4 regions of the Pseudomonas sp. 273 genome follow, and region 2 is predicted to be linked to each of the others. Evidence: predicted binding sites of a transcription regulator. Region 2 holds the regulator's gene; each other region holds the start of a gene.
The links. Region 2 encodes FliA, which starts transcription of late flagellar genes. Its sites were predicted from a motif close to CTAAAGTTTNNNNNNNNNNNGCCGNTAA; they were not measured.

Region 1 (7,140 bases), 1.3 Mb from region 2:
CATGATCGCCATCGACCCGGCCTCGGCGTTCCTCGCGCCGCTGAAGCTGACCATGATCGTCGCCGTGCTGCTGGCCATGCCGGTGATCCTGGCGCAGATCTGGGGCTTCATCGCCCCCGGCCTGTACAAGCACGAGAAGCGCGTGGCCCTGCCGCTGCTGGCCTCCAGCGTGGTGCTGTTCTACACCGGCATGGCCTTCGCCTACTTCCTGGTGTTCCCGTTGATGTTCCACTTCTTCCTCGGCCAGGCCCCGGAAGGTGTGACGCCGATGACCGACATCAACAGCTACCTGGACTTCCTCACCCTGCTGTTCGCCTTCGGCGTGGCCTTCGAGATCCCCGTGGCCACGGTGCTGCTGGTGTGGATCGGGGTGGTCGACGTGGCCTACCTGAAGAAGATCCGCCCCTACGTCATCATCGGCTGCTTCGTGGTCGGCATGGTCCTCACCCCGCCGGACCCGATGTCGCAGACCCTGCTCGCCGTGCCCATGTGGATGCTGTTCGAGGCCGGGGTGCTGTTCAGCCGGCTGATCCGCAAGCGCAACCGCGACGAGGATGCGCAGCCCGAAGAGAAAGGCGACCAGCCGCCGGCAACGCGCCCGTGAACCTGCTGCTGCTGGACGACGCCGACTTCGTCGCGGCGGACCGCGTGTTGCTGCGCGACCGCCGCCTCACCCACCTGCATGAAGTGCACCGCGCCGAGAGCGGCGACAGCCTGCGCGTCGGCCGCCTGGGCGGGCTGATGGGCGAAGGCCGCCTGCTGAACCTTTCGCGCGACGAGGCCGAGCTGCAGGTGAGCTTCACCCAGGCGCCGCCGGCCAAGCTGCCGCTGACCCTGCTGCTGGCCCTGCCGCGGCCGAAGATGCTGCGCCGCGTGCTGCAGACCGTGGCCGCCATGGGCGTGCCGCGCCTGGTGCTGCTGAACAGCTACCGGGTGGAGAAGAGCTTCTGGCAGACGCCCTTCCTGGAGCCGGCGGCCATCCGCGAGCAGCTCGTCCTCGGCCTGGAGCAGGCCCGCGACACCGTGCTGCCCGAGGTGATCATCGAGAAGCGCTTCAAACCCTTCGTCGAGGACCGCCTGCCGGCCCTGGCCGCCGGCAGCCTGGGCCTGGTCGGCCATCCCGGGCCCTGGCCGGACTGCCCGCGGGCGGTCGAGCAGGCCGTGACCCTGGCCATCGGCCCCGAGGGCGGCTGGATTCCCTACGAGGTCGAGAAACTGCGCGAGTCCGGCCTGGCCCCGGTGCAGCTTGGCGAGCGCATCCTGCGCGTGGAAACCGCGGTCACCGCCCTGCTGGCCCGGCTGTTCTGACCTGAAGGCCCGCGACAGCCCCAACGGGGATCGTCTGTCAGAAATTTACTAAAGAAATTTCAGATTCGTGTCGCCCCGCCGATATGTCAGGCATTGGTCGATCGGCAGCCGCACCACGCGGCGGCCGCTGCCCCACAGTCCCCTGGAGCGCCGCGTTCATGTCCCGCTGGTTCAGCAATCTCACGGTCAACTGGAAACTCGCCATCGGCTTCGGCCTGGTGCTGCTGCTCACCCTGCTCATCGCCCTGACCGGGGCGCTCAACCTGAACAGCCTGATCTCCCGCGGCGACAAGCTGGGCGAGATCTCCAACCTGCTGGGCCTGACCAAGGACCTGCGCACCGCGCGCCTGAAGTACCAGGCCAGCCGCGCGGCGGATGATGCCAAGCTGGTGGAGCAGAGCATCGACCAGCTGGACCGCCAGCAGCAGCGCGTCGGCCAGTTGCTCGACGACGCCGTCGACCTGGAGAAGGTCGAACAGCAACGCCAGCTCACCAAGCAGTACCGCACCCTGTTCAAGAGCCTGCAGAAGTCCTTCGACAGCCGCGACAGCGCGCGCAAGACGCTGATCCGCAAGGCCTCGGTGGTCACCCAGGGGCTGGAGCTGGTGGAGCAGCACCTGGTGGAGACCGGCAGCGTCGAGTCCCTCAAGGCCCTCGCCGACGTCTCCGAGCTGGGTCGCCAGGTGATGGACGCCCGCTTCCAGGTGCTGAGCTACACCGCCAACGAGGACCCCAGCCTCGAACAGGGCGCGATCAGCGCCCTGGAGCAGGTCACCGCCACCGTGGAACAGCGCGCCCAGGCCGCCGTGCCCGAGCAGCAGGCCAACTACCAGGCCGTGGTGAACGCCCTGCACGACTACCGCAAGGCGCTGGACCGCTACCGCAACGAAGTCAACGGCAGCCAGCAGGCGCGCAACCAGATGCGCGACAGCGGCCTGCTGATCGAGAAACTCAGCGTCGAGCTGAGCGACGAGCAGACCGCCAAGCGCGATGAGGACGCCAGCCACGCCAAGCAACTGCTGGCCCTGGCCTCGCTCATCGTCCTGGTGCTGGGCGTGCTGGCGGCCTGGCTGATCACCCGGCAGATCGTCCTGCCGCTGCGCCAGTCGCTGGCCGCCGCCGCGCGCATCGCCGACGGCGACCTCAGCCAGGAGCTGCGCATCGAGCGCCGCGACGAGCTGGGCCAGCTGCAGGCCAGCATGCAGCGCATGAGCCAGTCGCTGCGCGAGCTGATCGGCCGCATCCACGACGGCGTCACCCAGATCGCCAGCGCCGCCGAACAGCTCTCGGCGGTCACCGAGCAGACCAGCGCCGGGGTGAACAACCAGAAGAGCGAGACCGACCAGGTGGCCACGGCGATGACCGAGATGGCCACCACCGTGCTGGAAGTGGCGCGCAATGCCGAGGAAGCCTCGGAGGCCGCCAGCGCCGCGGACCGCGAGGCCGGCGCCGGCGCCCAGGCGGTCAGCGAGGCGGTCGGGCAGATGGACCGCCTGGCCGGCGAGGTCGGCCGTTCCAACGAGGCGGTGCAGCAGCTCAAGCGCGAGAGCGAGAAGATCGGCAGCGTGCTCGACGTGATCAAGGCGGTGGCCGAGCAGACCAACCTGCTGGCGCTCAACGCCGCCATCGAGGCGGCCCGCGCCGGCGACGCCGGGCGCGGCTTCGCCGTGGTGGCCGACGAGGTTCGCGCCCTGGCCCGGCGCACCCAGCAGTCCACCGAGGAGATCGAGGAACTGATCGCCGGCCTGCACAGCGGCACCCAGCAGGCCGTGCAGCGCATGGAAAGCAGCCGCGCGCTCACCGACAACACCCTGGACCTGGCGCGCCGCGCCGGCGAGCGGCTGGAGGCGATCACCCGCACCGTCTCCGGCATCCAGTCGATGAACCAGCAGATCGCCGCCGCCGCCGAGCAACAGAGCGCGGTGGCCGAGGAGATCAACCGCAGCGTGCTCAGCGTGCGCGACATCTCCGAGCAGACCGCCGCCGCCAGCGAGGAGACCGCCGCCTCCAGCGTCGAGCTGGCGCGCCTGGGCAACGAGCTGCAGGGCCTGGTCGGGCGCTTCCGCCTCTGAGTCCTCTCCCCCTCCGGCCCGCCGTCCTGGCGGGCCTTTGCCGACGTACGAAAAATTACGAATCTGGCACTGAAGTTTCAGACAAAATCGCCGATAAGCTGTGACGCACACAGATGCGTCCCGAAAAAGTCCCTCGCCTGCACGACAAGAAGAACGACAAAACAGCCTGCATTTCCGGCTTCGGGCCCGTCCCGCGGCCTCGTCTGCCTGGAGTATTCGACATGTACGATTGGCTGGTCCTTCAGCTCGGCCGCATGAACGTCAGCCTCAAGCTCACCGTGGGCTTCGGCATCTGCCTGCTGCTGACCCTGCTGGTGCTGCTCGGTGGCATCGAGGGCCTGAACGAACAGGGCGCCCACAGCGAACGCCTGACCCACATCGGCCAGCTCGACGGTGGCGCCCGCCAGGCGGAACTGGCGCGCCTGCGCTACCAACTGGACGGCAGCGCGGAACAGGCCCAGCGCCTGCGCACGGTGCTGGGCGAGCTGCAGGCCGGCAGCGAGCGCCTGGCCCGCGACGGCTTCGCCGGGCCCCGCCTCGACGACCTGCGCCAGGCCCTCGCCGCCTATGCCCAGGCCGCCGACGACCTGCTGCGCGCCGACCCGCAGCAGCGCGGGCAGGCCAACCCCGCCCTCGACAGCCGTGCCGAAGCCCTGTTCCGCGCCAGCGGCGCCCTGTTCGACGAGGGCCTGCGCCAACGCGACGCCGCGGCCGGCCAGGCGCAATGGCGCCAGGCGCTGACCGCCCTGTTCGCGCTGTTCTTCGGCGCCCTCTCGGTGTGGGCGATCAACCGCCAGATCGTCCGCCCGCTGCACGAATCCCTCGAACTGGCCGAGCACATCGCCCAGGGCGACCTGTCCCGCGACCTGGTCGGCGACCTGCACCTGCAGCGCCGCGACGAACTGGGCCAGTTGCAGCGCACCATGCTGCGCATGCGCGACAGCTTGGGCGAGCTGATCGGCCACATCGGCGGCAGCGTCGGCCAACTGGCCAGCGCCGCCGACCAACTGTCGGCAGTCACCGAACAGACCCGCGCCGGCGTCGACAGCCAGCGCCTGGAAACCGAGCAGGTGGCCAGCGCCATCGAGGAAATGGCCGCCACCGTGCAGGAGGTCGCGCGCAACGCCGAGCAGGCCTCCGGCGCCGCCCGCCAGGCCGATGCCCAGGCCCGCGACGGCGAGCAGGTGGTCGGCCAGGCCATCGCCCGCATCGACCAACTGGCCGCCGAGGTGGAGCGCTCCACCCAGGCCATGGCGCGCCTGCGCGGCGACAGCGGGAAGATCGGCAGCGTGCTCGACGTGATCAAGTCGGTGGCCGAGCAGACCAACCTGCTGGCCCTCAACGCCGCCATCGAGGCGGCCCGCGCCGGCGAGGCCGGGCGTGGCTTCGCCGTGGTCGCCGACGAGGTGCGCGCCCTGGCCCAGCGCACCCAGCAGTCCACCGCCGAGATCGAGGCGCTGATCGCCGCCCTGCAGCGCGGCGCCGAGGACGCCGCGCAGTGCATGGACGACAGCCGCCAGCTCACCGGCGACTCCGTCGAGCTGACGCGCCGCGCCGGCGACGCGCTGTCGGCCATCGCCCGCAGCGTGGCGCAGATCCAGGACATGAACCTGCAGATCGCCTCCGCCGCCGAACAGCAGAGCAGCGTCGCCGCCGAGATCAGCCGCAGCGTCGGCCAGGTCCGCGACATCGCCGAGCAGTCGGCCGCCGCCAGCCAGCAGACCGCCACCTCCAGCAACGAGCTGGCGCGCCTGGGCGGCGACCTGCAGGGCCAGGTCGGGCGCTTCCGCCTGTAACAGGATTGCAGCGGACAAGCAGGCGGCGCATGGGATAGGCTGGGGGCTCTCGCCCAACCGGAGAGTGACCATGCGCCCGCTGACCATCGACCTCGACGAACTCGCCGTCGCCCTCGACACCAGCGACATCGAGCACTACCTGGACCTGGGCAGCGGCCAGGTGGTGCCGCTGCTGACCGACGCTCCCGACCCGGACCTGCTGCTCCTGCTGGAGCAGGACCCGGAGCGCCTGCTGCCGATCGAGCCGCTGAGCAGCCGCGAATCCCTGGAACTGATGCGCGACTTCCTCCGCGAGGTCGGCGAACCCCACGCCTACGCCGCCATGGCCTCGGCCCTGGAAGGGCGCAAGCCGTTCAAGGCCTTCCGCCACGTGCTCATGGGCTACCCGGACCTGCTCCAGGCCTGGTACGACTACCAGGCCGAGCGCCTGCGCGAATGCGCCCTGGACTGGCTCGCCGACCACGACATCCGCCCGGCGGGCCAAGGCGCCGCGTTGTAGGGCGCATAACGCCTACGGCGTTATCCGCCGCTTGGCCGTGATCCCCGGCGGCTCCGGGGTTGACCTTGGCATTGGCTGTGGCGCCGGTGTATCGGCGGATAACCGCGAACGGTTATTCGCCCTACGCCATTCCCCTGCCCGCGCCTACAAAAACGAAAACGCCACCCCGAGGGGCGGCGTTTTCGTTTGGCCGTGGCCTCAGCCCTTGGGCTGCGGCTTCGACTGTTGCTGCGCGGTGCTTTCCTGCCAGCCGCCGCCGAGCGCCTTGTACAGGTTCACCTCGCTGGTGAGCTGGTTCAGGCGGTCGGTGATCAGCTGCTGCTGGGCGCTGAACAGCGAGCGCTGGGCGTCGAGCAGGGTCAGGTAGTTGTCCACACCGGTGCGGTAGCGCTTCTCGGCCAGGCGGTAGTAGTCCTCGCTGGCCTTGACCAGGGCCCGCTGGGCGGTCAGCTGGTCGCCGTAGGTGCCCCGTGCGGCCAGGCCGTCGGCGACTTCCGAGAAGGCGGTCTGGATGGCCTTCTCGTACTGCGCGACGTAGATGTTCTTCTGCACCTTGGCCAGGTCCAGGCTGGCCTTCAGGCTGCCGGCGTTGAAGATCGGCAGGCTGATGGACGGCTTGAACAGCCAGGTGCCGGAACCCGCGTCGAACAGGCCGGACAGATCCGGGCTCAGGCTGCCGGCGTTGGCGGTCAGGCTGATGCTCGGGAAGAACGCGGCGCGCGCCGCGCCTATGTTGGCGTTGGCCGCCTTGAGCTGGTGCTCGGCCTCGAGCACGTCCGGGCGCCGCTGCAACAGGTCCGAGGGCAGCCCGGCCGGCACCTGGGCCAGCACCTGCTGCTCCAGGTCCATGCCCTGCGGCAGGTCGGCCGGCACGCCGCTGCCCAGCAGCAGGGTCAGGGCGTTCTGGTCCTGGGCCACCAGGCGGGTGTACTGCGCCAGGGTCGCCCGCGCGCTTTCCACCGAGGTCTGTGCCTGGCGCAGGTCCAGGGCCGAAGCCACGCCGACCTCGTTGCTGCGCTTGGTCAGGTCGTAGGTCTTCTGGTAGGTGGCCAGGGTGTCGCGGGTCAGCTGCAGCTGGGCCTGGTCGGCGCGCAGCGTCAGGTAGGCGTTGGCGACGTTGGCCACCAGCGCGGTCTGGGTGCTGCGGCGCGCTTCCTCGGTGGCCAGGTACTGCTCCAGGGCCTGGTCGCGCAGGCTGCGCAGGCGGCCGAAGAGGTCGACTTCCCAGGCGGTGACGCCCAGGGTGGCACCGTACTGGCTGCTGATCATGTCGTTGCCGGTGGTCGACACCCGCTCCGGCAGGCGCTGGCGCGAGCCGCTCACGTCAGCGCTCACCGCCGGGAACAGCTCGGCGCGCTGGATGCGGTACTGCGCCTGGTAGGCCTCGACGTTCAGCGCGGCGACGCGCAGGTCGCGGTTGTTGTCCAGGGCCACTTCGACCAGGCGACGCAGCTGCGGGTCGCTG
Region 2 (7,140 bases):
AGGCCGACATGGGCCTGATGCTGACCTTCATGTTGCTGTGGAACATGTTCGGCGCGCTCTGGCTGCTGCCGGCCCTGGCCCGCTTCCTGATCAACCCGGAGAAGGTGCGGGCGAAGAAGGCCTCGATCCTGGTCCACTGATCCAGGGGACTGCTGTGAAAGACCGCGGCTTCGGCCGCGGTTTTTTTGCTTGTCGGGGCGACGAACCCATCACCCCGGCTACCCGGAAGTGTAGGAGCGGGCCCTGCCCGCGAATCGCGCGCAGGGCGCGCTCCTACAAGGAAGCGCTGCGCTTCACCGTCAGCATTTTGCCTGCGCTATAGGAGCGAGCTTGCTCGTGAACGGCGTAGGTGTTGGGCTCAAGAGCCCCCTCTCCCGCAAGCGGGAGAGGGGGCTGTCCTGAGCGGCCGGAAAATCCGCAGCCATCCTGATACTCCTGGCTACGTCGCTACTCCCACCGTAGGGCGAATAACCGTTCGCGGTTATCCGCCGTTGGCCTTGGCCGCCCCCCGGGATTTCGTCGGAAATCCGCGCCACACCTGGCTCCGAGAAAGTTGGAACGCTTCCTGCAGATACCCTTGCGCCGGCACCGTCGGCGTCAAAAGTTTGTTGTACCAGGGCAGGGGAGTTCGGGGTGGATCGTACGCAATTGATCGGAACAGTGCGCAGCAACCTGGCCGGCCTGGGCCGCGGCAACCTGGGTGTGCCGCTGCTGCTGCTGGCGATGCTGGGCATGATGACCCTGCCGATCCCGCCGTTCCTGCTGGACGTGCTGTTCACCTTCAACATCGCCCTGTCCATCGTCGTCCTGCTGGTCTGCGTGTACGCCCTGCGCCCGCTGGACTTCGCCGTTTTCCCGACCATCCTGCTGGTCGCCACCCTGCTGCGCCTGGCGCTGAACGTCGCCTCCACCCGCGTGGTGCTGCTCCACGGCCACGACGGCCACGCCGCCGCCGGCAAGGTGATCCAGGCCTTCGGCGAGGTGGTGATCGGCGGCAACTACGTGGTCGGCATCGTGGTCTTCGCGATCCTCATGATCATCAACTTCGTGGTGGTCACCAAGGGCGCCGGGCGCATCTCCGAAGTGAGCGCGCGTTTCACCCTGGACGCCATGCCCGGCAAGCAGATGGCCATCGACGCCGACCTCAACGCCGGCCTCATCGAGCAGGCCGAGGCCAAGAAGCGCCGCGCCGAGGTGGCCCAGGAGGCCGACTTCTACGGCTCCATGGACGGTGCCAGCAAGTTCGTCCGCGGCGATGCCGTCGCCGGCCTGCTGATCCTCTTCATCAACCTGATCGGTGGCGTCGCCATCGGCGTGATCCAGCATTCCATGTCCTTCGGCGACGCCGGCAAGGTCTACGCCCTGCTGACCATCGGCGACGGCCTGGTGGCGCAGCTGCCGTCGCTGCTGCTGTCCACCGCGGCGGCGATCATGGTGACCCGCGTCTCCAGTTCCGAGGACATGGGCCAGCAGGTCAACCGGCAGATGTTCGCCTCGCCCAAGGCCCTGGCCATCTCCGCCGCCATCCTCATCGCCATGGGCCTGGTCCCGGGCATGCCCCACGTCTCCTTCATCGGCCTCGGCTCGGTGGCCGCCGGCGGCGCCTGGCTGATCGTCCAGCGCCAGCGCAAGGCGGCCCAGGCCGAGGTCCAGGAAACCCAGCGCCAGCAGGAGCTGCTGCCGGCCCAGCGCGCCCAGGAAACCAAGGAGCTGGGCTGGGACGACGTGACCCCGGTGGACATGGTCGGCCTGGAGGTCGGCTACCGGCTGATCCCGCTGGTGGACCGCAACCAGGGCGGCCAGCTGCTGGCGCGGATCAAGGGCGTGCGCAAGAAGCTGTCCCAGGACATGGGCTTCCTGATGCCCTCGGTGCACATCCGCGACAACCTCGACCTGCTGCCCAACGCCTATCGCTTGACGCTCATGGGCGTCAGCGTGGCGGAAGCGGAGATCTACCCGGACCGCGAGCTGGCGATCAACCCCGGCCAGGTCTTCGGCACCCTCAACGGCATCGCCGGCAAGGACCCGGCCTTCGGCCTGGAAGCCGTGTGGATCGAGCCCGGCCAGCGCGACCAGGCGCAGTCCCTGGGCTACACCGTGGTGGACGCCAGCACCGTGGTCGCCACCCACCTCAACCAGGTGCTGCACAAGCATGCCCATGAGCTGCTCGGCCACGAGGAAGTCCAGCAACTGCTGCAGCTGCTGGCCAAGACCTCGCCGAAGCTGGCGGAAGAACTGGTTCCGGGGCTGATTTCCCTGTCCACCCTGCTCAAGGTCCTGCAGAACCTGCTGCAGGAGCAGGTGCCGGTGCGCGACATCCGCACCATCGCCGAGGCCATCGCCAACGTTGCCGCCAAGAGTCAAGATCCCGCCGCCATGGTGGCCGCGGTACGGGTGGCGCTGAGCCGCGCAATCGTCCAAGGCATTGTGGGACTAGAGCCGGAGCTGCCTGTGATCACCCTGGAGCCCAGGTTGGAACAGATCTTGCTGAACAGCATGCAGAAGGCCGGGCAAGGTTCGGAAGACGGCATTCTGCTGGAGCCGGGCATGGCGGAAAAACTGCAGCGCTCGCTGGTCGAGACCGCACAGCGCCAGGAAATGCTCGGCAAGCCGGCGATCCTGCTGGTGGCCGGGCCGATCCGCGCGATGATGTCGCGTTTCGCGCGGATGGCGGTGCCGAGCATGAGCGTGCTGGCCTACCAGGAAATTCCGGATAACAAGCAAGTCACCATCGTCGCCACCGTTGGACAGAACTGAAGGACAGCGCCATGCAGGTTAAACGCTTCTTCGCCGCCGATATGCGTCAGGCCATGAAACTGGTCCGTGACGAGCTGGGCGCGGATGCCGCCATCATCGGCAACCGCCGGGTCGCCGGCGGTGTCGAGCTGACCGCGGCGCTGGACTACCAGCCGCCGGCAGCGGCCAGCAAGCCGAACCCGGCGCTGGAGGCCGAGCTGCGCCAGACCCAGCAGCGCATCGCCCAGGCCCGCGCCGAGCTGGACAGCCCGGTGCGCGCCGCCGCCACCGCGCGCAAGGACCGTCAATTGTACGGCGCCGAGCCGGCCAAACGCCCGAGCCTGGCCGAGGCCATGGCCGCCCCGGCGCCCGCCGCCGCGCCGGCCGCCGTCAGCCAGCAGGCACTGGACGCCATGCGCTTCGAACTCAACGGCCTGCGCGAGCTGCTCGAAGTGCAGCTGGGCTCCATCGCCTGGAGCCAGCTGCAGCACCAGCGCCCGAAGCAGGCCGGCCTGTGGCGCCGCCTGCAGCGCATGGGCATGCCGGCGGACCTGGGCCGCCAACTGCTCGAGCGCGTGGCCTCGATCGCCGACCCCAAGCAGGCCTGGCGCATGCTCCTGGCCCACCTGGCGCGCTCGATCCGCACCCCCGACGCCGACCTGCTGGAGCAGGGCGGGGTGATCGCCCTGGTCGGCCCGGCCGGCATGGGCAAGACCACCACCCTGGCCAAGCTGGCGGCGCGCTACGTCCTCAAGTACGGTGCGCACAACCTGGCGCTGGTCAGCATGGACAGCTTCCGCCTGGGCGCCCAGGAGCAGATCAAGTCCCTGGGCCGCATCCTCAACGTGCCGGTGACCCTGGTCGACCCCGGCCAGTCGCTGCTGCAGGCCATGGCGCCGCTGGCGGGCAAGCGCCTGGTGCTGATCGACACCGCCGGCCTGCCGGCCAGCGACCCGGCGCTGCGCATGCAGCTCGAGGCCCTGGCGGCGCAGAGCCTGAACGTGAAGAATTACCTGGTGCTGGCCGCGACCAGCCAGAGCCAGGTGCTCAAGGCCGCCTGGCACGCCTATCGCAGCTGCGGCCTGGCCGGTTGCATACTGACCAAGCTGGACGAGGCGGGCAGCCTGGGCGAGGCCCTGGCGCTGGTGATAGCACAACGCATGCCGGTTGCCTATCTGGCGGACGGGCCGCGAATTCCGGATGATCTGCAGGTGGCGCGCGCGCACCAGTTGGTCAGCCGCGCGGTCAGCCTGCAGGCTCCCGAGGAGCCATGCGAGGACACCATGGCCGGCATGTTCGCCGGCCTCTATCAGCAGCCGGCGCGACACGTCGGCTGACGGATTCCAGGGGCGCCCCCGCACGCGGGGGTTCCAGGCGGATACGGATGCTCGAGCAGATCCGTAAGCGCTGGTGGCGGGAGAGCACCGCGACCGGCAGACCCAGGCGCCCACCGCGCCGGGGACGATGAAGAGACAAGGTAAGACTATGGGTATGCATCCCGTTCAGGTAATCGCGGTCACCGGTGGCAAGGGTGGCGTCGGCAAGACCAACGTCTCGGTGAACCTGGCGATGGCGCTGGCCGACCTCGGCCGCCGCGTCATGCTGCTGGACGCCGACCTCGGCCTGGCCAACGTCGACGTGCTGCTGGGGCTTTCGCCCAAGCGCACCCTGGCCGACGTCATCGAAGGCGAATGCGACCTGCGTGACGTGATCCTCCAGGGCCCCGGCGGCATCCGCATCGTCCCGGCGGCCTCGGGCACGCAGAGCATGGTGCAGCTCTCGCCCATGCAGCACGCCGGGCTGATCCAGGCCTTCAGCGACATCAGCGAGAACATCGACGTGCTGCTGGTGGACACTGCCGCCGGCATCGGCGATTCGGTGGTCAGCTTCGTCCGCGCGGCCCAGGAAGTGCTGCTGGTGGTCTGCGACGAACCGACCTCGATCACCGATGCCTACGCACTGATCAAGCTGCTGAACCGCGACTACGGCATGACGCGCTTCCGCGTGCTGGCGAACATGGCGCACAGCCCGCAGGAAGGGCGCAACCTGTTCGCCAAGCTGACCAAGGTCACCGACCGCTTCCTCGACGTGGCGCTGCAGTACGTCGGCGCCATCCCCTACGACGAGTCGGTGCGCAAGGCCGTGCAGAAGCAGCGCTCGGTGTATGAAGCCTTCCCGCGCAGCAAGGCCTCGCTGGCCTTCCGCGCCATCGCCCAGAAAGTCGACAGCTGGCCGCTGCCGGCCAACCCGCGCGGGCACCTGGAGTTCTTCGTCGAACGCCTGGTGCAGCATCCGACCACGGGTTCGACCGTATGATGAGCGGCTCCGGAGCGCTTATGTACAGCAAGACGCAGGCGCGCAATTCCCAGGAAGAACTGATCCAGCGCTATGCGCCGCTGGTCAAGCGTATCGCCTACCACCTGCTGGGCCGGCTGCCGGCCAGCGTGCAGGTGGAGGACCTGATGCAGGCCGGGATGATCGGCCTGCTCGAGGCGGCGAAGAAGTACGACCAGGGCAAGGGAGCCAGTTTCGAGACCTACGCCGGCATCCGCATCCGCGGGGCCATGCTCGACGAGGTGCGCAAGGGCGACTGGGCGCCGCGTTCGGTGCACCGCAACACCCGCCTGGTCAGCGACGCGATCCGCACCATCGAGGCGCGAACCGGACGCGACGCTAAAGATCAGGAAGTCGCTGCCGAACTCAATATGAGCCTCGACGATTACTACGCGATCTTAAGCGACACCCAGGGCAGCCGCCTTTACAGTTTCGACGACCTGCTGCAGGAAGGCGCCCAGGGCCCGGCGGAAGACACCACGCACCTGGACAACGAGCCCTCCCACGGCCTGGAGGACGAGCGTTTCCAGCAGGCGCTGGCCGACGCCATCACCAAGCTGCCCGAGCGCGAGCGCCTGGTGCTGGCGCTGTACTACGACGAGGAGCTGAACCTCAAGGAGATCGGCGAGGTGCTCGGGGTGAGCGAGTCGCGGGTCAGCCAGCTGCACAGCCAGTGCGCCGCGCGCCTGCGGGCCCGGCTGTCGGAGTGGCGTGCGCACTGATCGACCGGTGGACACAAGGAAGTAACGGAATTTTCCGGCGGGGCGTATAGAATCCCGTCGGCGCGATAGGTGCTGGCCCTTCGCCATGAAGGCCGGCGAGCGTGCGGGGAGGGGACGGCAGGCGCCGGCAGCCCGCTCCGCCGCGGACAAGCAACACGGCAGGCGCCGCCAGGGCGCCCGCCCAAGGGTATTCAAGGCGCGCCCGCCACTGCGCGCCGGGACTGGACGGAGGCAGGTTTGGACAAGAACATGAAAATTCTCATCGTGGACGACTTCTCCACGATGAGGCGCATCATCAAGAACCTCCTGCGCGACCTGGGGTTCACCAACACCGCGGAAGCCGATGACGGCACCACCGCGCTGCCGATGCTGCACAGCGGCAACTTCGACTTCCTCGTCACCGACTGGAACATGCCCGGCATGACCGGCATCGACCTGCTGCGCGCGGTACGCGCCGACGAGCGCCTGAAGCACCTGCCGGTGCTGATGGTCACCGCCGAGGCCAAGCGCGACCAGATCATCGAAGCGGCCCAGGCCGGGGTCAACGGCTACGTGGTCAAGCCTTTCACCGCCCAGGTGCTGAAAGAGAAGATCGAGAAGATATTCGAGCGGGTCGGCGGCTGAAGCCGACCAAGAGGGCGTCATGGATCTCGTCAACGAATCCAAGGGGGGCGACTTCGAGTCGACCCTGAAGAAACACGCGCGCGAATTGGTCGAGAGCCTGGAGCGCGGCGAAGTGCAGCAGGCCGTGCAGCTCATCCAGGAGCTCAACCAGGCCCGTGACCGCGGCCTCTACCAGGAGGTCGGCAAGCTCACCCGCGAGCTGCACAACGCCATCGTCAATTTCCAGATCGACCCGCGCTCGCGCCACGCCGAGGAAATGTCGCAGATCGCCGACGCCACCGACCGCCTGTCGTACGTGGTGCAGATGACCGAGAAGGCGGCCAACCGCACCATGGACCTGGTGGAAGAGTGCACGCCGCTGGTCGGCCACATCGAGGGCGAGGCCAAGGAGCTGCAGGAACAGTGGTCGCGCTTCATGCGCCGCGAGCTGGGCCCTGAGGCCTTCCGCGAGCTGGCCAAGCGCGTCGAGGCCTTCCTCTACAGCAGCGCCCAGGACAGCCGCAAGCTCTCTGCGCACCTGAACGACATCCTGCTGGCGCAGGACTTCCAGGACCTCACCGGGCAGGTGATCAAGCGCGTCACCCGGCTGGTCACCGAGGTGGAGAGCAACCTGGTCAAGCTGGTCTGGATGGCCGGGCAGGTGGATCGCTACGCCGGTATCGAGCACGACCACGAGGGCCTGCGCACGGCCGTCGAAAAAGAAAGATCGTCCAAGGGTGAAGGT
Region 3 (7,140 bases), 2.6 Mb from region 2:
AGCGCCGGGCTCGCCGCCAGCAGGCCCTGGCCCAGCACCAGGCCGAGGTCCACCGCGACCATGTAGCCGGCGAACACCTTGCCGCGCTGGTGGCCTTCGGCCTGCTCGTTGAGCCAGCTCTCGATCACCATGTACTGGTTCATCATCACCGCGCCCATCACGAAGCGCAGCGCCACCCAGACCGCCAGGGTGTCCACCAGCGCGTGCAGCAGCACGATCACCGTGGCAAGGCCAGCGCAGGCCACGTAGGAACGGATGTGGCCGAAGCCGGCGATCAGCTTGTGGCCGAACTTGCCGCCGCAGACCAGGCCGAAGTAGTAGGCCGCCATCAGGCCGCCGACCCACAGGTCGCCGGCGCCCTCGGAGGTCAGGCGCAGGCCCATGTAGGTGGTGAACAGGCCGGAGCCGGCCAGCATCAGGAGGGTGGCGGTGTAGAGCGCGGGGAAGGTGACGAGCGGGCTGAACATGGGGCTACCTCGCCGGGCGGCATGGCGCCCGGCGGACAAGAGGGGTGATCGTTCATGGCGGCCGGCATCCGCGGGCGCACCTGTGCGACCACCACCGCGCGAAACCCGGCCGGTGCCACACCGGAAAGCCCGGCGCAGAAGCCGCGCATTATCCACGCCGGCATCGCCCGCCGCCATTGGCCGCGACGTCCGGCAGCCGCGGAACCGTCCGGCGCAGAGGCGCTCGAATGGAAAAACGCCGGGAGGTTGCCATGAACGTGAAGGACCCGCAGGAATTCCTGCTCTGGTGCACACTGCTCAACTACGCCGTGCTGCTGCTCTGGTTCGGCGCCTTCAGCCTGGCCCACGAGGGCCTGTACCGCCTGCACAGGCACTGGTTCGACCTGGGCCGGGAAGCCTTCGACGTCCTGCACTACGGCGGCATGGCCGTCTACAAGATCGGCATCCTGCTGTTCAACCTGGTGCCGCTGCTGGCGCTGTGGATAACCGGGGGCTGAACGGCCCCCGGAAGGACGCCTCGTTTCTGGCGTCAGATTTTTCTCACCTCTTCCTACGGTTTCGCCAAGCCCTGCCGATAAGCCACCGGCGTGGTCCGCCCCGCCATGGCCTCAACAAGAACAATCTCCGAATGGCCTGATTTTTCCGAACCCTTCCTGGAGATCGTCAATGCATAGCTGGATATCCAACCTGAGCGTGAACCTCAAGTTGGCCCTCGGCTTCGGCGTGGTCCTGGCGTTTACCGCCATCCTCGCCGTGGTCAGCTGGGTCGGCCTGGGCTCGCTGATCGACCGCAGCAACTGGATGAGCGACATCACCGAGCTCAATTCCCGGCTCACCAAGCTGCGCATCACCCGCCTGCAATACATGATCGCCGACGGCGGCGAGCAGGAAGCCGGCGCCGTCATGAGCGCCCTGGGCGAATTCAAGGCGCACCAGCAGAAGCTGCGCGGCTACTTCGTCAGCCCCGAGAACGTGCGCATGCTCGACCAGCTGGGCGGCGTCATCTCCGACTACGAGAAATCCCTGGCCGCCATGCGCAGCGGCTACCAGAACGCCAACGCCACCCGCCGCGCCCTGGAGGCCGACGCCGCCCGCGCCGGCGAGCTGACCGCGCAGCTCCAGGAAGACGTGCTCAAGGCCCCCGCCGACGAAGCGCGCTCCATCCGCTACCAGGCCATCAGCCGCACCCGCGAGGACCTGCTGCAGGCCCGCTACGACGTGCGTGACTACCTGGCCACGGCCCTGGCCCGCGATGGCGACGGCGTCACCCGCCACCTGGACGAAAGCCTCGCCAGCCTGCCGGCGCTGGAAAGCGCCCTCGGCCCCGACCAGGCCGCCCGCGTGCAGCAACTGGGCACGGCGCTGCGCGGCTACCGCGAAGGCGTGCAGGCCCTGCGGGCGAACATGGCCGCCATCGTCCAGGCGCGCAAGGAAATGACCACCCAGGGCCAGGACATCGTCAAACTCAGCGAGGCCCTCTACCAGCTGCAGCTGGACCGCCGCGACGTCGAAAGCGCCCGCGCCCGCAACCTGCAGGTGCTCTTCACCCTGCTGGCCCTGGTGCTGGGCGGCCTGGCTGCGGTGGTCATCACCCGGCAGATCACCCGCCCGCTGCACGCCACCATGGAAGTGGTCGACCGCATCGCCGCCGGCGACCTGTCCCGCGACATCCAGGTCGAGCGCCGCGACGAACTGGGCCGCCTGCAGCAGAGCATGCAGCGCATGAGCCGCAGCCTGCGCGAGCTGATCGGCGGCATCCGCGATGGCGTGACGCAGATCGCCAGCGCCGCCGAGGAACTCTCGGCGGTCACCGAGCAGACCAGCGCCGGGGCCAACAGCCAGAAGGTCGAGACCGACCAGGTGGCCACGGCCATGCACGAGATGTCCGCCACCGTGCAGGAAGTGGCGCGCAACGCCGAGCAGGCCTCCCAGGCCGCCTCCGCCGCCGACCGCGAGGCCCACGACGGCGACCGCGTGGTGAACCAGGCGGTGGAGCAGATCGAGCGCCTGGCCGGGGAAGTGGAACGCTCCGCCGACGCCATGCAGCGCCTGGAGCAGGAGAGCGAGAAGATCGGCAAGGTCATGGACGTGATCAAGTCGGTGGCCGAGCAGACCAACCTGCTGGCCCTCAACGCCGCCATCGAGGCGGCCCGCGCCGGGGAAGCCGGCCGCGGCTTCGCCGTGGTGGCCGACGAGGTGCGCGCCCTGGCCCAGCGCACCCAGCAGTCCACCGAAGAGATCGAGGCCCTGGTCGCCGGCCTGCAGAGCGGCACCCGCCAGGTCTCCAGCGCCATGCTCGGCAGCCGCGAACTGACCGCCAGCAGCGTGGCCCTGAGCCGCCAGGCCGGCGAATCCCTGGGCAGCATCACCCGCACCGTGTCCAACATCCAGGCGATGAACCAGCAGATCGCCACCGCCGCCGAACAGCAGAGCGCCGTGGCCGAGGAAATCAGCCGCAGCGTGGTGAGCGTGCGCGACGTCTCCGAGCAGACCGCCGCCGCCAGCGAGGAAGTCGCCGCCTCCAGCGTGGAGCTGGCGCGCCTGGGCGGGCAGCTGCAGACGCTGGTCAGCCACTTCCGCGTGTAACGCTGGCCAGGGAAGCCACGAGCCCCGGGGCTCGTGGCGCCTTCGGCCGGCGGTTCCGTGACGCACAGCACAAAGGAGTCTTTCCCAGGCGTTTTTCGGACTCGTCCTAACTCCAGCCCATGACGAAGCGAGCAGTCTCCCAAGGCATCCGGAGAACCGCATTCCAAGAGCTTCGCATGGACGAAAACGCAGCCGAACGACACCCCGTGCCCTTCAACGGGCAGCACCTGGCCGGCCGGACCCGCGCCCTCTACCAGCACCTGGTCGACCTGTGTACCGCGCCCGTTCCGGCAGCCGCGCGCCTCAAGCAGCTGGAGCGTGCGCGGCCGGAAGTCTTCGAACTGGGCCGCGGCCTCGCCGGCTTGCTCCGGCACCGCCAGGGCGCCGGCGAGCAACGCCGGGCGGACAAGGCGGCAAAGCTGATCACCGCCCTGCACCGCCGCTTGATCCAGGGCTACTGTGGCCTGGCCCAGGAAGAGCGGGCCAAGCCGCAAGTGCGCGCATTGCTGCTGCAACGCGCGCTGCGCAGCGCCCAGGAAATCCACTGCTGCGCCCTGCTCGACGGCCAGCAGGCGCCCGCCGGCCTCTGGCGCCTGCTCCACCGCCTGCACGCCAGGGCCCGCCAGCTGTCGCTGCAGGCCATCGAGGTGGACGACCCGCAAGCCCCGGGCGCGCAAAGCCAGAGCCTCGCCCGCGGCTACCTGGCGGCGCTGCTGCTGGCCGGCTCGGGCCCGCTGGAGATGCCGCGGGAAAGCCTGCGGCTGCTGATCGAATCCCTGGATGCCCTGGCCACGGCGGCGCGCCTGGAGGGCGCCCGCGGCACGGACCGCTGGATCATCGCCAGCGACCAGGATCGCCCGTTCCTCGACATCCCCGCCAACCCCGAGGGCCGCCTGGCGCTGCGGCTGGACGAAGCGCTCGAGGCGATAGGCCATTTCAAGGGTTTCGGCGGCGCCGGCCAGGGCTTCGACCTCAAGGCCCACCTGCAGCGCTGCTGGAGCGAAGAGGCACCCGGCCCCACCTGGGAGGCCTGCCACAGCTTCGCCGCCATCCTGGCGCAGCTGGGCGCCCCCCGCGAAGAAGCCGCCCTGGATGCCCGCCATTTCGCCCGCCAGGCCATGCCCCAGGACGTCTGGGCGATCCATGGCAACGCGCGGGTCGATCTCGACGAAATGGTGCCCCACGAGGACCTCATCGAGTTCACCCCATCGACGCCAACCACTCCCGAGCTGCCGCCGCCCGGCCTGCTGAGCGGGATGACGAAGAGTCCCCGGGGCGTTTGCGCGACATGGAGCGGCGAGGCGGCCTCCCGGCCCGCGGCCGGCGACCTGCTCGGCATCCGCACCGCGCCCACGGCGGACTGGCGCCTGGCCCGCGTCGAACAGATGGCCCCGGCGGGTAACGGACAAGCCACGCTGAGCCTCGCCTGGCTATCGAAACAGCCCCGCGCCTGCCGCATCACCCTGCTCGGCAAGCTGCAGGAAAGCGCCACCCACAACGCCCTGCTGCTGGACGACGCCGGCGCGAAACGCATCCTCTGCCCCAGCCTGCCGCTGGCCAGCGGCAAGAAGTTGCGGGTGGAGGACGGGGCGGACCGCTACCTCGCCCTGCTCGGCGCAAGCACGGGCAACGGCGCGGAGGCGCCCTGTTTCGGCTTGAGACGGCTGGCCCTGGGGATCGAAACGAGCCCATGAGAGGAATGGGCGGCAAGCCCTTCAGTCGGAGCTGCCGCAGAGGCCGTGCAACCATTTCGCAGCGCTTCGGAAACGTCTGATTGCCCAACGGGCCCGCCCGGCCGAAAGTGGGCAGGCTCTTGCTGAGAGCGGATCGGCCATGGCAGGGACGCCGGACCGGTCCTTACCCACCGCAGCGAAGCCGCAAGGCCCTGAATTCCAGGCCCCGCGAGGCCCCGACAGATCATGCGGGCGCGGCGGCGGCCACGCCCGCAATCACTCAGTCGGTACCGTACTTCGGCGAACGCGGGCCGTACAGCAGCGCACCCGGCTTGCCGGCGGAGAGCAGGCGCTGGCTGGTGACACCGGCGATGGGGTAGCCCGCATCCTCCTGGGCGCTGCTGATGATCTGCTTGACCGCCGCCGTGATCAGCATGCCCAGCAGGCCGCCGTTGTTGTTGCTGCTGCCCTCTTCGCTGGAGGCGCTGGCGCTGCCCGTCCACAGGGTGGCGCCGGTCTTCAGGTCCACCAGCTTGGCCCCGGCGGTCACCACGGTGGCGCTGCTCAGCACCATGTAGCTGGTGCCGTACTGGGTCACGGTGATGTACAGGGCCGCATCCGCGCCGAAGATCTCCTGCAGCTTCGCCGGCGACACCGCATGGATGTCCGCCGGCGTGCCCAGGCCGTTCTGGCGGAAGGTCTCGGCCACCAGCGCCACCGGCAGCACGTAGTAACCGGCCTCGGCGAGCGGGAAGGTGACCTGCGAGAGCATGCTGTAGGTCGCCTTCACGTCCGGCGAATCGTTCAGCGGCGGCAGCACCAGGATCGAGCGCGGCCGGGCCTGCTTGTACGCGGAATAGTCGACGGTCTTCTGCGGCGCGCAGCCGGCCAGCAGCACCAGGGCAAACAGGGCCAGCAAGGCCTTGAACGGGTTCGACATCACTGGCTACCTCCCTGCCGGGCGTTCTTCAGCAGAAAATCCATATAGGCCGCGGATTCCGGGAACAATGCCTTCTCGGTGTTGAACTGCTGGACCATCTGGTCGTCCTTGCCCAGGCTCGAATACAGCAGGCCCAGTTGCGCGTGGTAGCCCGGCGGCACCTTGCCGTCGGTGGATGCGATCTTCTGCAGGTCGCGCTCCAGCGCCTCGGCCTGCGCTTGCTTGGCATCGCTGGTGAAATAGTCGTGCACCTGCGACTGGTAGCTTTCCCACTGGTACAGGGTCTTCGGCGAGGAACACCCGGAAAGCAGCGCCAGGCCGGCACAAGTCAGGGCCGCGAGGCAGCCCCTGGAAACAAAGGTCCTACCCATGAACATCATCACTCCCTGTTCTGTCTCGGGTTAACGCGCGGGGTTCCAGCTACCGCTGTCCACCGCATTCACCAGCTTGTTCACCGCCTCGCGCATGGCCAGGTCCAGGACCTTGCCGTTGAGCGTGGAGTCGTAGCTGGCGGTGCCGCCGAAGCCGATGATCTCCCGGTTCGACAACTCGTACTCGCCCGCCCCCTGGGTGGAATAGACGACCTCGGAGGTGCTGATGTTGACGATATTCAGCGCCACCTTGGCATAGGCCACCTGGGTCTTGCCGCGGCCGAGGATGCCGAACAGCTGGCGGTCGCCGACTTCCTTGCGACCGAACTCGGTGACGTCGCCGGTCACCACGTAGTCCGCCCCCTTGAGCCGCTGGGCCTGCCCCTTGATGGCGGCTTCCTGCTGGATCTCGCTCATGTTGTCGCGGTCCAGCACGTTGAAGCGGTTGGTCTGCTGCAGATGGGTGATCAGGATGGTCTTGGCCTGGCCGCCAAGGCGATCGACGCCATCGGAGAAAATGCCGCGCATGTAGCTGGAACGGTTGTCGAACTTGCCCACCGCAATGGGCGAACGCACACCCGAATAGGGCTTGCCGACGCTCTCCACCTGCTGCACCGGCAGCGCCCTGGAACTCTCCGTGGCACAACCGCCGACCATCAGCAGGGCGGCGGACGCCACACCCAGCAGCAACCCCTGGGACATCTTCATCTTCACGTTGCACTCCCCTCGCAAATCCACCAAACCGGGCCGCCGGCAAACACCGGCGCCCTCCAGTCAAAGGCCACGACGGATTCGAAGCTCCTGCGCACGGCACAGCCGCGCTCGAAAGACACGCAGGAAGGGAAAGCTCGAGGATGGAAAACGGCGCCGTTACAGGACGTAGCGGCAGGAAGGGCGGGAAGCGGCGAAACAAGACCTGGCATCCAGCCTGTGGGAACGAACCGTATCCCGTCGATCCTTCGAAAACATCGTGTTACCTGAGGTGGGCGATTAGAGCACAATCATTACGCCATCATCCATGCCAGGTGCCTGAAATCAGAAGTGTCTCAAGAAATTCCCGGCATGCCCGGGATAGGGCGGGTAATGGCGGCCTTCGAAGGGGG
Region 4 (7,140 bases), 800 kb from region 2:
GGGTGCTGCAGTTGGCCGAGCGGAACGACGCGCTCTACGCCGCCCTGGGCCTGCACCCGATCTACCTGGCGCAGCACCGCCCCGAACACCTGCGCGACCTGCGCGAGCATCTGCAGCGCCTGGCCGGCCACCCGAAGCTGTGCGCGGTGGGCGAAATCGGCCTGGACTACTACATCGAGGAACTGGACCGGGAGGCGCAGCAGGCACTGTTCGAGGAACAGTTGCGCATCGCCATCGACTTCGAACTGCCGGTGCTGCTCCACGTGCGCCGCGCCCACGCCGCGATGATCGCCACCCTCAAGCGCTTCCGCCCGCCGCGCCGCGGCATCGTCCACGCCTTCGCCGGCAGCCGCGAGGAAGCCCGCGAGTACATCAGGCTGGGTTTCCGCCTGGGCCTGGGCGGCGCGCCCACCTGGCCGCAGGCCAACCGCCTGCGCAAGACGGTGGCGGAGCTGCCGCTGGATTCGATCGTGCTGGAAACCGACGCCCCGGACATGGCCCCGGCGATGTTCCCGGGCCAGCGCAACAGCCCGGCGCACCTGCCGGCGATCTGCGAGGCGCTGGCGGAGTTGCGGGGGGTGAGCGCGGAGGAACTGGCGGAGGCTAGTACGCGGAATGCGGGGGAGGTGTTTGGGTGGACGTAGGGCGTACAACCGTTCGCGGTTGTACGCCGTTACACCGAGGCCCTAGCCAACGCCCAGGTCAACCCCGGAGCCGCCGGGAATCAAGGCCAGACGGCGGATAACGCCGTAGGCGTTATGCGCCCTACACCAGACCCACCCATAACGTAGGGCGCATAACCGTTCGCGGTTATCCGCCGATACACCGGAGCCACAGGCCAAACGGCGTATAACGCGGAGCGTCATACGCCGTACGCTCCCGGCAACATCCTTTTCACCGACAACCCGGCACCCGCGAGATGGGGAAGCGTCCTTGCGCTCGCGCGGGGGCCGGGCTGCTGGCGAAAACCCCTTAGACCCTGAAGGCGCCGATCAGCCGCTTCAGCTCCACCACCTGCCCGGACAGCTCGCGGCTGGCGCGCTCGGTCTCGTTGGCGCCCAGGGCGGTGCGTTCGCCGGCCTGGTTGATCTGCACGATGTTCTGGTCGATGTCGTGGGCCACCGTGGTCTGCTGCTCGGCGGCGGCGGCGATCTGCTGGTTCTGGTCGACGATCATGCCGACCGCGCCGAGGATGTTGTCCAGCGCCTGCTGCACCTGCGCCGACTGGCTCACGGTGCCGTCGGCGGTCTGGTGGCTGCTGCCCATGGCCTTGACCGCCGCGCCCACGCCGTTCTGCAGGCGCGCGATCATCTGCTCGATCTCCTCGGTGGACTGCTGGGTGCGCTTGGCCAGGGTGCGCACCTCGTCGGCCACCACCGCGAAGCCCCTGCCCTGCTCGCCGGCCCGCGCCGCCTCGATGGCGGCGTTGAGCGCCAGCAGGTTGGTCTGCTCGGCGATGCCCTTGATCACGTCCAGCACTCGGCTGATGGAGGCGCTGTCGGCGGCCAGCTGGTTGATCACTTCCACCGACTGGTCGATCTCCGCGGCCAGGCGCTGGATGCTGCCGACCTGGGACTCCACCAGGTCGCGGCCGCTGACCGTCTCCTGGTTCACGCTCTGTGCGCTGCCCACGGCGGCGGCGGCGCTGCGCGCCACTTCCTGGGCCGTGGCGGCCATCTGGTTCATCGCCGTGGCCACCTGCTCGATCTGGTCGCGCTGGCCGGCCACCGCCTGGTTGCTCTGCGCCGACACCACTTCCACGCGGCCGGTCTGCCGTTCCACTTCGGCCACGGTGCGGCCGACCTGCTCGATCAGGTCATGCACCCGGCGCACCGTCTCGTTGAAGGCCTGGCCCAGCTCGCCCAGTTCGTCGCGGCTCTGCGCCTGGTAGTTGACCGTCATGTCGCCGGCGGCGACGCGCTCCATCATCGCGCCCAGGCTCTTGAGCGTGGAGCGGGTGGAGACGTAGAAACCGCCATAGAGGTAGACGATGGCGAGGAACACCACCAGCAGCGCCACCACCAGCAGGACCATCTGCGCCTGCTTGCCGGTCAGGCGCTGCTGCAGCTGGCCGTCGAGGTAACCGAGCACCTTGTCGTCGAGCTGGTAGGTCTTGTCCATGCCCTGGCTGAACTGCTCGTAGAACTGCGCCCAGGGCGTGTCGAGGGCGTCGGCCATCACCACCTTGTCCTCGACCAGCTTGCCCAGGCTCTTGAGCGTCTCGCGGCTGGCCGCGGCGTCGCCGGCCAGCGCCTGCTGCGCCGCGCCGCTGGCGCCGAGCACTTCCTGCAGCTTCAGGGCATATTCGGCGTGGAGCTTCTCCAGGTCCTGCAGCAGGTCGTCGAGCTTGCTGCTGGTGGAGGAATTGAGGAACCCCTGGCCCAGCGCCGCGGTGCCCAGCACGCGGCCGCGGCTGATGGTCTCGGTGACCGCCGGGGTGACGCTGCTGATCAGCTCGGCCATCTGCCGCACTTCGGCGCTGTCGTCCTGGCTCAGGCCGGACTGCGCGGCCAGCAGCTTGTTGAAGATCTGCACGTTGCTCAGCAGGTGCGTGGCCATGCCGGCCTTGCTCTGCATCGAGCCCTCGGCCTCCACGGCCTTGAGGGCGGCGACCAGTTCGTCGCGCTTGGCGGTGAAGGCTGCCACCTGCTCGCTGTCCCGCGCCACCGGTTGCAGGGCCGCAACCGCGGTGCGCAGGCGTTGCTGCAACTGGGCGATGCGGCTGTCCAGGTCGCCGGTGCCACGGCTCTGGCCGATGCCGATGTTGATCTGCAGGAGGTCGTTGTAGGCCTCGACGTCGCGGCGGACCTGCATGCCCGAGGCGATCAGCTGCAGGCTCTGCAGCTCGGCGCGGGTGCTGACGAACTGGCGGTAGGAATCGCGCACCAGGTAGAAGTTGGTCACCAGCATCGGCAGGAAGAAAAGCACGCTGATGAGGCTGAACTTCATGCCGAAGCTCAGGCGGTTCATCAGTGCGATAGCTGGATAGAGCACGGTCTTCACGTAAGACGTCTCCTGTTCCCGTTGTTGTTCTTGTGTGGGATGGCCGGTGCGGGGCGCCGGGCCCGCGCATGGCGCAGGCTCCTGTGTACCCGATATCGGCGGGACGTTCTGTAACTTAAGGTTAAAACGCCATCAGTGGCGACGTGCGGTACTCAGAGGAACAGCGCACACAGGGCGAAAGCCGCGTACCAGAAGACCGCCGCCCGCACCAGCAACTGCCAGAGCGCATCCAGGCTGGCGACCCCGGCCGGGCCGGGCGTGGCATCGCACAGGTCTTCGCCGACGCAGGCGGCCTGGGCCAGCAGGCGGGCCGCCGGGACGTCCCAGGCCAGCAGGTGGTGCAGCAGCACCCGGGCCACGGCGGCGAAGTTGCCGACGAAGGCGAAACTCAGCGCCAGGGCCCGCGCCGGCAGCCAGTCGAAGGCATGGCGCAGCAGTGCGGCCCGCTCGCCGAGCCCCGACGTACGGCCCAGGTGCACCTCGGTCAGCGACAGCAGCCGGTAGGCCAGGGCCGCCGCCGGGCCCAGCAGGGCATACCAGAAGATCACCGCGAAGAAGCCCTGGAAGGCCTGCCACACCAGCATGCCCTGGACCTGGGCGAACAGCTCGGCATCGGAATCGGCCTGCACGCCCAGGTCGCGCTCGGCGACGTGGTAGGCGCCCTGCAGGTCCTCGCGCCGCCAGGCGTCGCGGAACGGCCCCATGGCCTGGTGCACGTCGCCGCGGCCCAGGCTCCAGACCAGCACCAGCAGGTGCACCGGCAGCGCCAGCAGGCCGTAGGCCAGCGGCTGCAGCAACGTCAGGACCAGCGCCAGCACCAGCAGGGGCCCGAGCAGGGCCACCAGCAGCGCCAGCCAGGGCCGCGCCGCCACGGCCGGCAGCCCCTGCACCATACCCAGCCAGGCGAGCCAGGCGCCATCCTTCTGCAGGCGCGCGCGCCAGCCGGAGAACTTCTCTACCAGCAGGGCCAGCAGCAGTACCAGGAAACTCATGTCGACTCCTTGGAAAGAGCGGCGAGGAAACGTTGCCAGTCGAAAGCCGGGCCCGGGTCGGTCTTGCGCCCCGGGGCGATGTCGCTGTGGCCGCGGATGCGTTCGGCGGTGATGGCCGGGTAGGCCCGCAGCAACTGCCGGCCCAGCGCCGCCAGGGCGGCATATTGCGCATCGCTGTAGGGCTCATCGTCGGTGCCTTCCAGCTCGATGCCGATGGAGAAGTCGTTGCAGTTCTCCCGCCCCTCGAAGCGCGACACGCCGGCATGCCAGGCGCGGTCGTTGCAGGAGACGAACTGGAACACGCTGCCATCGCGCTCGATGAGGAAGTGCGCGGACACCGTCATTTGCGCGATGTCGGCGAAATAGGGGTGCTCGTCGGCATCCAGGCGGTTCTGGAAGAAGCACTGCACCTTGCCGGTACCGAACTGCCCCGGCGGCAGGCTGATGTTGTGGATCACCAGCAGGGAGACCACCTCCCCCTCCGGGCGGGCATTGAAATTGGGCGAAGGACAGTGGCTGACGCCCTGGCACCAGCCGCTGCGGGGATCGAACTGCATAGGGGCTCCTTGATTGGGCCCACTCTAAAGCAGCTTGCGGCGGAAGAGAACGATTGGGGTTGTTGTGGGGGATGTCGGGGCCTTGCGGTTCTACCGCCCACCGCGAGGCATGGCACTCCCGTAGGAGCGGACTCCGTCCGCGATAGCCGAAGGTGCCGGCGCGATTCGCGGATGAGATCCGCTCCTAGGGGTTGCATCAACACCGCGTCCATGTAGGAGCGCGCCCTGCGCGCGAATCGCGGGCAGGGCCCGCTCCTACAGTTTGCTGTGAGGCAGGGCGTTTCCGCTGTGTAGGAGCGGACTTTGTCCGCGATAACCGGAGGTATCGGCGCGATTCGCGGATGAGATCCGCTCCTACGGATTGCCCCGACACCGCGTCCATGTAGGAGCGCGCCCTGCGCGCGAATCGCGGGCAGGGCCCGCTCCTACAGTTTGCTGTGAGGCAGGGCGTTTCCGCTGTGTAGGAGCGGACTTTGTCCGCGGTAACCGGAGGTATCGGCACGATTCGCGGATGAGATCCGCTCCTACGGGCTGCCCCGACACCGCATCCATGTAGGAGCGCGCCCTGCGCGCGAATCGCGGGCAGGGCCCGCTCCTACAGTTTGTTGTGAGGCATGGTGCTTCTGCTGCGTAGGAGCCTTGTCCGCGATAAATGAGGGTACCGGGAGCACGGAGCGTGCTCCCTGGGGAGGAAGGCTCAGGCGTTCTTCAACCGCCGCAGATTGCCGATCACCGACTCCAGAGCACGGTCGAACAGCAGGGCGTCGTCCAGCAGGCGCACCGCATTGCGGCGGAATTCCACGGCCAGGCCCATGCGGGTCTTCTCCAGCACCTTCATGCCGGTACGGTTGACGAAGATGTAGCGGCCGGTCGGCTTGATCACCGCGGCCAGCTTGCAGCGCAGCTTGTGCTCGGCATCCTCGTGGATTTCCACCCAACTGCCCACGCGCAGCTCGTCGACCTTGCGCAGCGACTCGTCATCGTCCGCCAGCAACTCTTCCGGCTCCGGCGCACGCTCCTCGTCAGGCGTCGCTAGGACGATCTCTTCCACCACCGCGACCATCTCCGGCTGGCTGCCGGCCTGCGCCAAGGGCGCCTCGACGGGTTCGTCGAGCAGCGGGATGCCGTCCAGCAGGTCGTCGTCGGCCGCCGCTTCCTGCGCCTGCTTGAAGCGCTGGAAGGCCTGAACGTGCAGGCTCTCCAGGCGGCTGAAGAACTCGCCGGTGGAGAATGGATCGAAGGCCGCGCTGGTCAGGCCCTCGCGCAGTGATTTGAGCAGTTGCGGGACCATTTCCAGCAGGCGCGTGCGGGACTCCGGGTCCTCGTGGGGCTCGACGCTCCAGATCAGGTCGTCCATGGTCGCCACGGCGTCGCGCCAGGGTTGCGAATCGCTGCCGTGCTTCAGGCAGGTCAGCAGCAGGACCTTGCTCCAGGCCTCGCGCAGCAGGCGCACCACCACCTCGGGCAGGGTACGGCCGAACAGCCGCTGGTTGAGCACCAGCGCCACCTCGCGCCGGGCCGCGTCTGCACGGGCGCGGCCTTCCTCGGCATCGCGGGTGCGCTGTTCGAGCAGTTCGCTGCGGCGGCGCTCGTCGCCGGTGTAGGCGATGAAGTCTTCCAGCAGCACGCCGAAGATCGCCGTGTCGTCGACGAAGTCGTTCAGCAGGCGCATCACCACCTGTTCGATCTTCTGGTACAGGCTGTCGCGCTGCAGGTCGGTCTGTTCCGCCCAGCCGAGCGCCGCCGAGGCGATCTCGTTAAGCAGGCGCCGGGCGGGATGGTTGCCACGGCTGAAGAAGGTCTTGTCCAGCACCGCGACCTTGAGCATCGGGATCTGCATGCGGCCGATCAGGGCCTTGAGCGAATCCGGCAGGTTGCGGTCGTCGAGGATGAACTCGAAGAGCATGGACACCAGGTTGATGACGTCCTCGTCGACCTGCCCCACCACCCGCGAGCGCCCGCTCTTGTGGCTGACGCGGTTGAGCAGGTGGTCCAGGTGGTGGCGCACGTCCACCTCGTCCATGCCCTGGGCCGGCAGGTGGTCCTGCAGGTGCGAGAGCAGGCGCATCAGGTCGTTGCTGGAAATCGGCACCGCGTCGGCGGGCACCTGGCGGCGCGCGGCCAGGCTGCCGCGGACCTGGGACATCAGCTCCTGCAGGACGCCGAAGGCCTCCTGGCTCTCGGCATCCGGATAGGCAGCGGAGGCGGCGCCCTGTGCGGCTGCACCGGCGTAGCCGCCACTGGCCGGGGCCTCGGCGGCGGGACGGGACGGACGGCGCACGGGGGCGGACTTCAGCTCGGGCAGCACGCCGTGGGCGACGAGGATCTCGTTGGCCTCGGCATACAATTGCTCGAGCTCGGAAAGGACGTACTTCTCGAACAGCTTGAGGACGATCAGCTTGACCTTGATCTCCACGCCCAGGCCCTGGCAGGCCTCGAGGAAGGCCTCGCACAGCGGGCGCGGGCCGAGCGGGTTGGTCTTGTCCTCGACCTTGTTGCTGACCAGGGTGTTCAGGCGCGTGGTCAGGTGGCCCAGGGCCAGGCCGTCGCGGCTGAGCACCTTGCCGACCATGGCGTCCATGGCCACG

Region 1: the regulator FliA is predicted to act here: its motif matches at 3,450-3,477, upstream of PKO50_RS28420 (methyl-accepting chemotaxis protein).
Region 3: the regulator FliA is predicted to act here: its motif matches at 1,018-1,045, upstream of PKO50_RS00080 (methyl-accepting chemotaxis protein).
Region 4: the regulator FliA is predicted to act here: its motif matches at 3,096-3,123, upstream of PKO50_RS25820 (methyl-accepting chemotaxis protein).

What each region holds. Positions count from the first base shown of each region.
Region 1 covers NZ_CP116775.1:6,189,766-6,196,905, forward strand. The annotation lists gene tatC (twin-arginine translocase subunit TatC) at 1-604, shown strand, start outside; gene PKO50_RS28410 (16S rRNA (uracil(1498)-N(3))-methyltransferase) at 601-1,308, shown strand; gene PKO50_RS28415 (methyl-accepting chemotaxis protein) at 1,467-3,380, shown strand; gene PKO50_RS28420 (methyl-accepting chemotaxis protein) at 3,602-5,176, shown strand; gene PKO50_RS28425 (UPF0158 family protein) at 5,247-5,675, shown strand; partial or broken gene PKO50_RS28430 (AdeC/AdeK/OprM family multidrug efflux complex outer membrane factor) at 5,874-7,140, opposite strand, start outside.
Region 2 covers NZ_CP116775.1:4,868,264-4,875,403, reverse strand. The annotation lists gene PKO50_RS22155 (RND family transporter) at 1-140, shown strand, start outside; gene flhA (flagellar biosynthesis protein FlhA) at 634-2,757, shown strand; gene flhF (flagellar biosynthesis protein FlhF) at 2,769-4,073, shown strand; gene fleN (flagellar synthesis regulator FleN) at 4,222-5,052, shown strand; gene fliA (RNA polymerase sigma factor FliA) at 5,049-5,792, shown strand; gene PKO50_RS22130 (chemotaxis response regulator CheY) at 6,042-6,416, shown strand; gene PKO50_RS22125 (protein phosphatase CheZ) at 6,436-7,140, shown strand, end outside.
Region 3 covers NZ_CP116775.1:12,533-19,672, reverse strand. The annotation lists gene PKO50_RS00090 (MFS transporter) at 1-467, opposite strand, end outside; gene PKO50_RS00085 (DUF6868 family protein) at 719-964, shown strand; gene PKO50_RS00080 (methyl-accepting chemotaxis protein) at 1,134-3,053, shown strand; gene PKO50_RS00075 (hypothetical protein) at 3,230-4,747, shown strand; gene PKO50_RS00070 (DUF799 domain-containing protein) at 5,007-5,666, opposite strand; gene PKO50_RS00065 (DUF4810 domain-containing protein) at 5,666-6,037, opposite strand; gene PKO50_RS00060 (CsgG/HfaB family protein) at 6,068-6,745, opposite strand.
Region 4 covers NZ_CP116775.1:5,663,561-5,670,700, forward strand. The annotation lists gene PKO50_RS25815 (TatD family hydrolase) at 1-644, shown strand, start outside; gene PKO50_RS25820 (methyl-accepting chemotaxis protein) at 973-3,003, opposite strand; gene ampE (regulatory signaling modulator protein AmpE) at 3,156-3,995, opposite strand; gene ampD (1,6-anhydro-N-acetylmuramyl-L-alanine amidase AmpD) at 3,992-4,552, opposite strand; gene PKO50_RS25835 (DUF1631 domain-containing protein) at 5,250-7,140, opposite strand, start outside.